DNA from 3 places in the Streptomyces sp. NPDC001816 genome. Region 2 is predicted to be linked to each of the others. Evidence: riboswitches for the same ligand, from Rfam matches in the RefSeq annotation. Region 2 holds a riboswitch; each other region holds the start of a gene.
What was found. A riboswitch is a leader RNA that binds a small molecule or an ion and turns the genes downstream of it on or off. The one in region 2 is predicted to bind thiamine pyrophosphate.

Region 1 (3,269 bases), on a different contig from region 2:
CCGCGCCACACCATGCGGTCGGCCGCGGGGTGGTGGCCGGCGTACTGGACGAAGCGGCCGAACTGCTCGGACCAGAAGTACGGCACCGGGTCGTAGACCACGGGGGTCTCGCCCAGGATGTTCGCGGCGACCGTACGCGGGCCCTGCAGGGCGTTGTCCCAGTGGTGGACCAGCAGCCGGGTGCCGTACCGCGCCGAGGGGAAGGAGGCGCAGTCGCCTACCGCGTACACGTCCTCGACGGAGGTGCGCAGGTGGGCGTCGGCCACGACCTCGCCGTGCGCGCCCACCTCGATGCCCGAGCCGGCCAGCCAGGCGGTGGCGGGGCGTGCGCCGATGCCGACCACGACGGCGTCCGCGGGCAGCCGCGTGCCGTCCGCGAGCAGCACCGCGCCGGGCTCGACGCGCTCCACGCGCGCGTGGGTGCGCAGCTCGGCGCCGCTGTCGGCGTACCAGGCGGCCATCGGGGCGGCCACCTCGGGCGGCAGCGCGCCCGCGAGCGGCCGGTCGGCGGCCTCGACGACGGTCACCGCGCAGCCGGCCTCACGGGCCGCCGTGGCGAACTCGGCGCCGATCCAGCCGGCGCCGACGACCACGATGGCGTGCTGCCGGGCGAGCACCGGCCGCAGCCGCTCGGCGTCGTCCAGGGTGCGCAGCAGGTGTACGCCCGGCACGCCCTCGGTGCCCGGCAGCGTGATCGGTTCGGCGCCGGTGGCGAGGACCAGCACGTCGTACGGGACGGGCCCGGCCTCGGTGTCCAGCTCATGGTCGCCGGGGCGCACGCCCAGCACCTCGCAGCCGAGCCGCAGTTCGACGCCGAGCGACTCGAAGTCGACGTCGAAGGCGGAGCCCTCGGCCTTGCCCAGCAGCACGGCCTTGGACAGCGGCGGCCGGTCGTACGGTTGGTGGGGCTCGGCGCCGATCAGCGTGACGGTGCCCGTGAAGCCCTGCTCGCGCAGGGCGACCGCGGTCTGCACCCCGGCCATGCCCGCGCCCGCGACGACCACGCGCCGCCCCTGTGACGTGCCCTGTCGTGCTGTCTGCTCGCTCACCCGATCACCATAGACAACTGATAATTCGTCAGTCAGTGGGCGTGCTCGGTGATCTGTTCCACAACGCTGGTCCCGGCGCCCGGCCGGGTGCCGACCAAATGGCCGCGCACGACGTCGCCGCCCGCGTAATCGGCCCAGATCTCTGCCATGGACGACCGGGGCTCCCTTACGGGTGACGAGCGCTGCGGGCTAGGGTGGCCACCGTACAAGCACTCGCGGGAGCCCGGACGCACCGGGCTGAGAGGGAGGCTGGCGGCCTCCGACCGTACGAACCTGATCCGGGTCATGCCGGCGAAGGGAGGGGCTGGACGCCCATGTCGTCACGTACGTCCGACGTCCTCGTCATCGGGGGCGGAATCATCGGCCTGGTCACGGCCTGGCGGGCCGCGCAGCGCGGGCTCGCCACGGCCGTGGTGGACCCCGAGCCCGGCGGCGGGGCCGCACGGGTCGCGGCGGGGATGCTGGCCGCGGTCTCCGAGCTGTACTACGGCGAGGAGACACTGCTCGCCCTGAACCTGGAGTCCGCCCGCCGCTACCCGGACTTCGCGGCCGAGCTGACCGAGCTGACCGGCCACGACCTCGGCTACCGCCGCTGCGGCACGCTCGCCGTCGCGCTCGACGCCGACGACCGCGCCCACCTGCGCGAACTGCACGCGCTCCAGCAGCGTTCGGGCCTGGAGTCGCAGTGGCTGTCCGGGCGGGAGTGCCGGCGTCTGGAGCCGATGCTCGCGCCCGGGGTGCGCGGCGGGCTGCGGGTCGACGGTGACCACCAGATCGACCCGAGGCGGCTGGCCACGGCCCTGGTGACCGCGTGCGAGCGGGCCGGGGTGGTCTTCCACCGGTCCTGGGCCGAGCGGCTCGACGTCGTCCGGGACCGGGCCACCGGGGTCACCACGGCGGACGGCGCCACGCTGAGCGCGGCGCGGGTCGTCCTCGCGGGCGGCAGCCTGAGCGGGCGTCTGGCGGGCGTCCCGGACGACGTACTGCCCCCCGTGCGGCCGGTGAAGGGCCAGGTGTTGCGGCTGACCGTGCCGCGCCGGTACGCACCCTTCCTGAGCCGCACCGTGCGGGCGATGGTGCGCGGCAGCCATGTCTACCTGGTGCCCCGGGAGAACGGCGAGCTGGTCGTCGGCGCCACCAGCGAGGAGCTGGGCTGGGACACGACCGTCACCGCCGGGGGCGTGTACGAACTGCTGCGCGACGCACATGAGCTGGTGCCGGGGATCACCGAGCTGCCCCTCACCGAGACCCTGGCGGGGCTGCGCCCCGGCTCCCCGGACAACGCGCCGCTGCTCGGCCCGTCCGGGCTCGACGGGCTGCTGCTGGCCACCGGGCACTACCGCAACGGGGTGCTGCTCACGCCGGTCACCGGGGACGTGCTGGCGGAGCTGCTGGTCGGCGGTGAACTGCCCGAGGAGGCCCGTCCGTTCACGCCGGAGCGCTTCGGCGCCGCACTCGTGGAGCAGCCCGCATGAACATCTCCGTCACCATCTCCGTGAACGGGGAGCGCCACCAGGTCGCCCCCGGCACCGCGCTGGACGCCCTCGTGAAGACCCTCACCAGGGCGCCGTCCGGGGTGGCCGCCGCCGTCAACGAGACCGTCGTCCCGCGCGCGCAGTGGGCGACCACGGCCCTCACCGAGGGCGACCGTGTCGAAGTCCTCACCGCCGTCCAAGGAGGCTGACCCATGGCCGACGATCCCTTCGTCCTCGGCGGTGTGGCCCTCGGCTCCCGGCTGATCATGGGTACGGGCGGCGCACCGAGCCTGGACGGGCTGGAGCGGGCGCTGGTCGCCTCCGGCACGGAGCTGACCACGGTGGCCATGCGGCGGGTCGATCCCACGGTGCACGGCTCGGTGCTGTCGGTGCTGGAGAAGCTGGGCATCCGGGTGCTGCCGAACACGGCGGGCTGTTTCACCGCCGGGGAGGCCGTGCTGACCGCCCGGCTGGCCCGGGAGGCGCTGGGCACCGACCTGATCAAGCTGGAGGTCATCGCCGACGAGCGGACGCTGCTGCCGGACCCGGTGGAGCTGCTGGAGGCGGCGGAGACGCTGGTCGACGACGGGTTCACGGTGCTGCCGTACACCAACGACGACCCCGTGCTCGCGCGGAAGCTGGAGGACGTGGGCTGTGCGGCGGTGATGCCGCTGGGCTCGCCGATCGGCTCCGGGCTGGGGATCCGCAACCCGCACAACTTCCAGCTGATCGTGGAGCACGCGCG
Region 2 (3,269 bases):
CCTCGATCATGGTCTGTACGTTGAAACGCCTGGCGATCCGGTTGAGTTCCCCGAGCGTCCGCAGCTCCGCGAACTGTGCCTCGTCGTTGGCGTCCGCGATCGAGCCCGGCCGGAGGCCGTCGCCGAGCGAGTACGTGACGTCGTAGGCGGCGAGGATCTCGCAGAGTTCCTCGAAGTTCTCGTACAGGAACGACTCCTTGTGGTGCGCGAGGCACCACGCGGCCATGATCGAGCCGCCGCGCGAGACGATGCCGGTCTTGCGGTTGGCGGTGAGCGGCACATACGGCAGGCGCACGCCCGCGTGGACGGTCATGTAGTCCACGCCCTGCTCGGCCTGCTCGATGACCGTGTCCTTGTAGATTTCCCAGGTCAGTTCCTCGGCCCTGCCGTCGACCTTCTCCAGCGCCTGGTAGAGCGGCACCGTGCCGATGGGGACGGGGGAGTTGCGCAGCACCCACTCGCGGGTGGTGTGGATGTTGCGGCCGGTGGACAGGTCCATGACCGTGTCGGCGCCCCAACGGGTCGCCCAGGTCATCTTCTCGACCTCCTCCTCGATGGAGGAAGTGACCGCGGAGTTGCCGATGTTGGCGTTGACCTTCACCAGGAACCGCTTGCCGATGATCATCGGCTCGATCTCCGGGTGGTTGACGTTGGCCGGCAGCACCGCGCGGCCCGCCGCGATCTCCTCGCGGACCACCTCGGGATCAACGTTCTCGCGGAGGGCCACGAACTCCATCTCGGGCGTGATCTCGCCGCGGCGGGCGTACGCGAGCTGTGTGACCGCCGTGCCGTCACGGCCTCGGCGCGGCTGACGCGGACGTCCGGGGAAGACCGCGTCCAGGTTGCGCAGCCCGCCGCGCGGTGAGGTGTGCTTGATCCCGTCGTCCTCGGGGCGGACGGGACGGCCGGCGTACTCCTCGGTGTCGCCGCGGGCGATGATCCAGTTCTCCCGCAGCGGCGACAGACCCCTGCGGACGTCGGTGTCGACGAGTGGATCGGTGTACGGGCCTGATGTGTCGTACAGCGTGACCGACTGCCCGTTGGTGAGGTGCACCTGGCGGACCGGCACGCGCAGGTCGGGGCGGGTGCCCTCGACGTACGCCTTGTGCCAGCCGATGGACTTCCCGGCCTCCTGGGACTTCTCGTCCTGAACGGAGGCAGGCGTGCGTGCGTCCTTGTTGGTCATGAGACCTACTCCCTACGCCGGCATTACCCGGTAACAGGTTCGGCGGTCGACGCAGCGGTTTCCGTCTGCCGATGTTTCCCGTGAAACCACGTTCCACGTGAAACATCGCGAATACGGAGGTCAGCGTCCTCTCAGCCCGGTGCTCCGAGCTCCCGCGTGTGCAAAGGTGCCTCCACGCTAGCGTCAATTCGGGCGCGGTGAACAGAGGGCCCCTGGCGTTCTTGCGATGATCTGGCGGTGACCCCCATGGAGCAGTACCCGTACCCTTCCTCCGAACCGCCGCGCGGAGGCCGCTCCGGACAGGGCGGCGAACACGGCCATGACGGCCACGGGCACGGCCACGGGGATGGGGACAGGCACGGCCCGGGCACCGGACACGGCCACTCGCACGGGCACAGCCACAGCCATGGACCCGCCGCGCCCGTCTCCAAGCATCTGCGCAAGGTCATCGCGGCGATCCTGATCCCGTTCGCGGCCGCGGTCGTGGTCGGTCTGGTGGTGCTCTGGCCCGGGGGAGCCCCGCCGCACGAGCGCACGGGCGTCGGCTTCGACCGCCAGACACAGCAGGCCACGGTCACCAAGGTGGTCGAGGTGAGCTGCAAGTCGGTGAACGCCTCGGGGGGCACCGCGACCGGCGACACCTCCACCGCCGAGGGCAACTCGGCGCAGCAGCAGGCGAAAGGTACCTGCAGGAAGGCGACGATCCGCGTCGACACCGGCGACGACCAGGGCCGTACGTTCACCGAGATCGTGCAGCCGGACCAGACGCGGCAGTTGCAGGAGGGCGAGAAGGTCGTGGTCGCCTACGAGCCCTCGGCGCCGAAGAACCTGCAGTACTCCGTCACCGATGTGAACCGTAAGTTCCCGATGGCACTGCTCGCGGGGATCTTCGCGCTCGCCGTCGTGGTGGTGGGCCGGATGCGCGGTGTCATGGCGCTGGTCGCGCTGGCCGTGAGCTTCCTGGTGCTGACGCTCTTCATCCTGCCCGCGATCCTGCAGGGCTCGAATCCGCTGCTGGTGGCCGTCGTCGGGGCCAGCGCGATCATGCTCATCGCGCTCTACATGTGCCATGGACTGTCGGCCCGTACGTCGGTGGCGGTGCTCGGCACGCTGGCCTCCCTGCTGCTGATCGGCATCCTCGGCTCGGAGTTCATCGACTGGGCCGCGCTCACCGGCAACACGGACGACAACACCGGTCTGATCCACGGCCTGTACCCGTCGATCGACATGAGCGGTCTGCTGCTGGCCGGCGTCATCATCGGTTCGCTCGGTGTCCTGGACGATGTGACGGTGACCCAGACGTCGGCGGTCTGGGAACTGCACGAGGCCAATCCGGCGATGGGCTGGCGCGGGCTGTACCGGGCGGGCATCCGGATCGGCCGCGACCACATCGCCTCGGTGGTCAACACCCTCGTCCTCGCCTACGCCGGTGCCGCGCTGCCGCTGCTGCTGCTGTTCTCGATCGCCCAGAGCAGCGTGGGCACGGTCGCCAACAGCGAGCTGGTGGCCGAGGAGATCGTGCGCACGCTGGTGGGTTCGATCGGTCTGGTCGCCTCCGTCCCGGTCACCACCGCGCTGGCCGCCCTGGTGGTGTCGGCCGACCGGCCGGCACCGGACGCGGCGGCCCCCACCGGGGCACTGCCCGCTCCGGCACGCGGCGGCAGGGGCCGGCGCCGGAAGCGGTGAACGCTTCTTCAAGGGAGCCCGGCGGAGGCCGGAGCCCATTGAAGAAGCGTTCCTGCACAGCTGCACGCGGCATGGCGGAGCGCTGGGCGCCCCGTTGCCGCAACACCTCAGCCGGCGCTCTGTTCCTCGGCCAGGATGCGGTCCAGGGCCTCGTCGAGATGGGCGTCGAAGTCGGCCAGCGCGCCCTCCTGCCCGAGCGGTACGAGCTTGTCCGTGCGGTCGAGGAAGGCCACGAGCGGCGGAGCCGAGGAACGGAACAGGGCCTGGTCGCCGCCGACCTGAAGCCGGATCAGCACCTCGCCCAGCACCTCGGAGTCGACGGGTGCGATGTGCACGTCCCCCTCGCCGCACGGCCGTCCGACTCCGTCGATCAGCAGCTCGCGACCGAAGGCCCAGG
Region 3 (3,269 bases), on a different contig from region 2:
CGACGACAGCAGCCGGAACGGCCACGGATCGAACTCCTGAAGCGGTGGTCCGCTGCGGGAGGCGCCGACGGCAACACCCGCGGACGACGACGACCCGTGGCAGCTCGTTGCAGGGTAACGGAGAGCTGTGGGGTGACCGAGGCGTCATGATTTACCGATGGATGAGTACGCCTGGCCCACGGGCCCTGAAGCGCCGGCCGCTGACGCGGTCCGGTCGAGCTGGGCGGCGACCGTCGGGGCCCTGCCTGTAGGAACCCGGATCACCGGCGTCATCGGTCGCCAGCCCTTCGGGATCTTCATGCGTATGGAAGGCGTACCGAACGCCATAGCGCTGGCGGAGATCACTGCCATGCCGCACGGGATGGACCTCCCGGCTCTCGGGGCCTTCGTCAGTGGGGAGGTCGTCTGGCACGCCGCCCACAACCACCAGGTCAAGGTCCGGCTCGACGAGTGGCTGGCAGCCGACGAGTGATCGCCTCTGGGCCGTCCCTGGGCCGTCCGAGGCCGCTCAGCAGCGACCAGTGACGCCTACTAACGACAGTCGTAGCGAGCGACACCCCCAGGTCACCCAATTGGATCTGCGACACTGGTACAGCCATGCCTAAGCCCGGAGAACTCACTTTCGTAGCCCCGCGCGGAGCCAAGAAGCCGCCGCGGCACCTTGCCGACCTCACGCCCGCCCAGCGCAAGGAGGCGGTGGCCGAGGTCGGGGAGAAGCCGTTTCGCGCCAGGCAGCTCTCGCAGCACTACTTCGCGCGGTACGCGCACGACCCCGAGCAGTGGACCGACATCCCGGCCGGTTCGCGGGACAAGCTGCGCGAGGCGCTGTTCCCGGAGCTGATGAGCGTCGTACGGCATCTGTCGACCGACGAGGGGACCACGCGCAAGACGCTGTGGCGGCTGTTCGACGGCACGCTCGTGGAGTCGGTGCTGATGCGGTACCCGGACCGGGTGACCATGTGCATCAGCTCGCAGGCCGGGTGCGGGATGAACTGCCCCTTCTGTGCCACCGGGCAGGCGGGGCTCGACCGGAATCTGTCCACCGCCGAGATCGTCCATCAGATCGTCGACGGCATGCGGGCTCTGCGGGACGGTGACGTGCCCGGTGGGCCTGCGCGGCTTTCCAACATCGTCTTCATGGGCATGGGCGAGCCGCTCGCCAACTACAACCGGGTCGTGGGGGCCATCCGCGCGCTCACCGATCCCGCGCCGGACGGGCTCGGGCTCTCGCAGCGAGGGATCACCGTCTCGACGGTCGGGCTCGTGCCGGCCATCCACCGGTTCGCCGACGAGGGCTTCAAGTGCCGGCTCGCGATCTCCCTGCACGCCCCCGACGACGAGCTGCGCGACACCCTCGTCCCCGTGAACACGCGGTGGAAGGTGCGCGAGGTGCTGGACGCCGGGTTCGAGTACGTCGAGAAGTCCGGGCGCCGACTGTCGATCGAGTACGCGCTCATCCGCGACATCAACGACCAGGCCTGGCGCGGTGACCGGCTCGGGCGGCTGCTCAGGGGCAAGCCCGTGCACGTCAACCTGATTCCGCTGAACCCGACGCCGGGGTCCAAGTGGACCGCCTCGCGGCCCGAGGACGAGAAGGCGTTCGTGGAGGCGATCGCCGCCCACGGTGTGCCGGTCACCATCCGGGATACGCGCGGGCAGGAGATCGACGGGGCGTGTGGTCAGCTCGCCGCCACCGAGCGGTAATCTGGCTGCGTTCGATTACGTCTTATCCGAGTCTCATCACATCTTCATATTCCGACAGGGGAGCGCCACAGCGCTGAGAGTGCGGCAAGCGGGCCGCAGACCCTCTGAACCTCGCCCAGGTCATTCTGGGTAGGAAGTTCGGTCACCACTCATGCTGTTGCGCCCTGCCCGGGTTCTTCTCAGAAGGACCGGGCAGGGCCGCGTTCTTCCTGGCCAACCCCCAGGAGGACACTCACGTGCACACCAAGACCCTCGTGGCCGCGGCGGTCGGCCTCGGCCTGCTCACCTTGTCCGCGTGCGGATCGACGGACACCAAGGGCTCGGCGGACTCCAAGACCGTCACCCTCGTCAGCCACGACTCGTGGCTCGTGTCGAAGAAGGTGCTCAAGGACTTCGAGAAGCAGTCCGGCTACAAGGTCCGGGTACTGCCGGGCGGCGACGCCGGCCAGGCCGTCAACAAGGCGATCCTGACCAAGGACAACCCGCAGGGCGACGTCTTCTTCGGCGTCGACAACACCCTGCTGTCCCGGGCTCTCGACAACGGGCTGTTCCAGTCCTACGAGGCGAAGGGCCTCGGCACCGTCGGCGCCGACTACCAGCTCGACCAGGACAAGCACCGGGTCACGCCCGTCGACTACGGCGACATCTGCGTCAACTACGACAAGGCCTACTTCAGCGAGCACAAGCTGACCCCGCCGCAGACCTTCGCCGACCTCGCCAAGCCCGCGTACAAGAACCTCCTCGTCACCGAGAACGCGGCCACCTCCTCGCCCGGCCTCGGTTTCCTGCTCGGCAGCGCCGCGCAGTACGGCGACAACGGCTGGCAGGACTACTGGAAGAAGCTCAAGGCCAACGGCGTCAAGGTCGTCGACGGCTGGGAGCAGGCCTACCGCCAGGAGTTCTCCGGCTCGTCCGAGGGCAGGAAGGCGGGCGGCGACCGGCCGCTCGTGGTGTCGTACGCCTCCTCCCCGCCCGCCGAGGTGATCTACGCCAAGAAGCGGCCCAGCACCGCCCCGACCGGCGTCGCGACCGGCACCTGCTTCCGGCAGATCGAGTTCGCCGGGCTGCTGAGCAACGCGAAGAACACCAAGGGTGCCAAGGCGTTCATCGACTTCCTGCTCTCCAAGGAGTTCCAGCAGGACATGCCGCTGAACATGTTCGTGTACCCGGTGGTGCAGGGCGCCGCGGTGCCCGACGACTTCACGAAGTACGGGCCGGCCGCCAAGGACCCGGAGACCATGGCCCCCGGCAAGATCGCCGCCAACCGCGACCAGTGGGTCAAGTCGTGGACGTCGCTCGTACTGAAGTAGCCGAGGGACGAACGCGCGGGAGCGCGGCGCGGCTGGGGCTCATGGCCCTGCCCGTCGCGTTCTTCGCCGTCTTCTTCGCCTGGCCCGTCGCCGCGATCGTCGCGCGCGGGCTGAAGGTGGACGGCGCCTGGCAGTTCGGGCGGATGGCGGACGTCGTCACCCAGCCGGACATCCGGCACGTGCTGTGGTTCACCTCCTGGCAGGCGCTCGCCTCCACCGCGCTCACCCTGCTGCTCGCCCTGCCCGCCGCCTATG

Region 1: it holds a riboswitch for thiamine pyrophosphate, as region 2 does, so the genes downstream of both, thiO (glycine oxidase ThiO) here and thiC (phosphomethylpyrimidine synthase ThiC) in region 2, are expected to answer to the same signal.
Region 3: it holds a riboswitch for thiamine pyrophosphate, as region 2 does, so the genes downstream of both, ACFYZZ_RS30145 (thiamine ABC transporter substrate binding subunit) here and thiC (phosphomethylpyrimidine synthase ThiC) in region 2, are expected to answer to the same signal.

Annotation. Positions count from the first base shown of each region.
Region 1 is NZ_JBIATY010000011.1:122,621-125,889, forward strand. Features, by position in the region: gene ACFYZZ_RS32860 (NAD(P)/FAD-dependent oxidoreductase) at 1-1,049, opposite strand, end outside; TPP riboswitch at 1,255-1,366, shown strand; gene thiO (glycine oxidase ThiO) at 1,364-2,524, shown strand; gene thiS (sulfur carrier protein ThiS) at 2,521-2,733, shown strand; gene ACFYZZ_RS32875 (thiazole synthase) at 2,737-3,269, shown strand, end outside.
Region 2 is NZ_JBIATY010000006.1:264,588-267,856, forward strand. Features, by position in the region: gene thiC (phosphomethylpyrimidine synthase ThiC) at 1-1,186, opposite strand, end outside; TPP riboswitch at 1,179-1,352, opposite strand; gene ACFYZZ_RS23010 (YibE/F family protein) at 1,433-2,872, shown strand; gene ACFYZZ_RS23015 (SsgA family sporulation/cell division regulator) at 2,980-3,269, opposite strand, start outside.
Region 3 is NZ_JBIATY010000009.1:231,292-234,560, forward strand. Features, by position in the region: gene ACFYZZ_RS30135 (hypothetical protein) at 305-472, shown strand; gene rlmN (23S rRNA (adenine(2503)-C(2))-methyltransferase RlmN) at 598-1,704, shown strand; TPP riboswitch at 1,751-1,858, shown strand; gene ACFYZZ_RS30145 (thiamine ABC transporter substrate binding subunit) at 1,941-3,014, shown strand; gene ACFYZZ_RS30150 (ABC transporter permease) at 3,056-3,269, shown strand, end outside.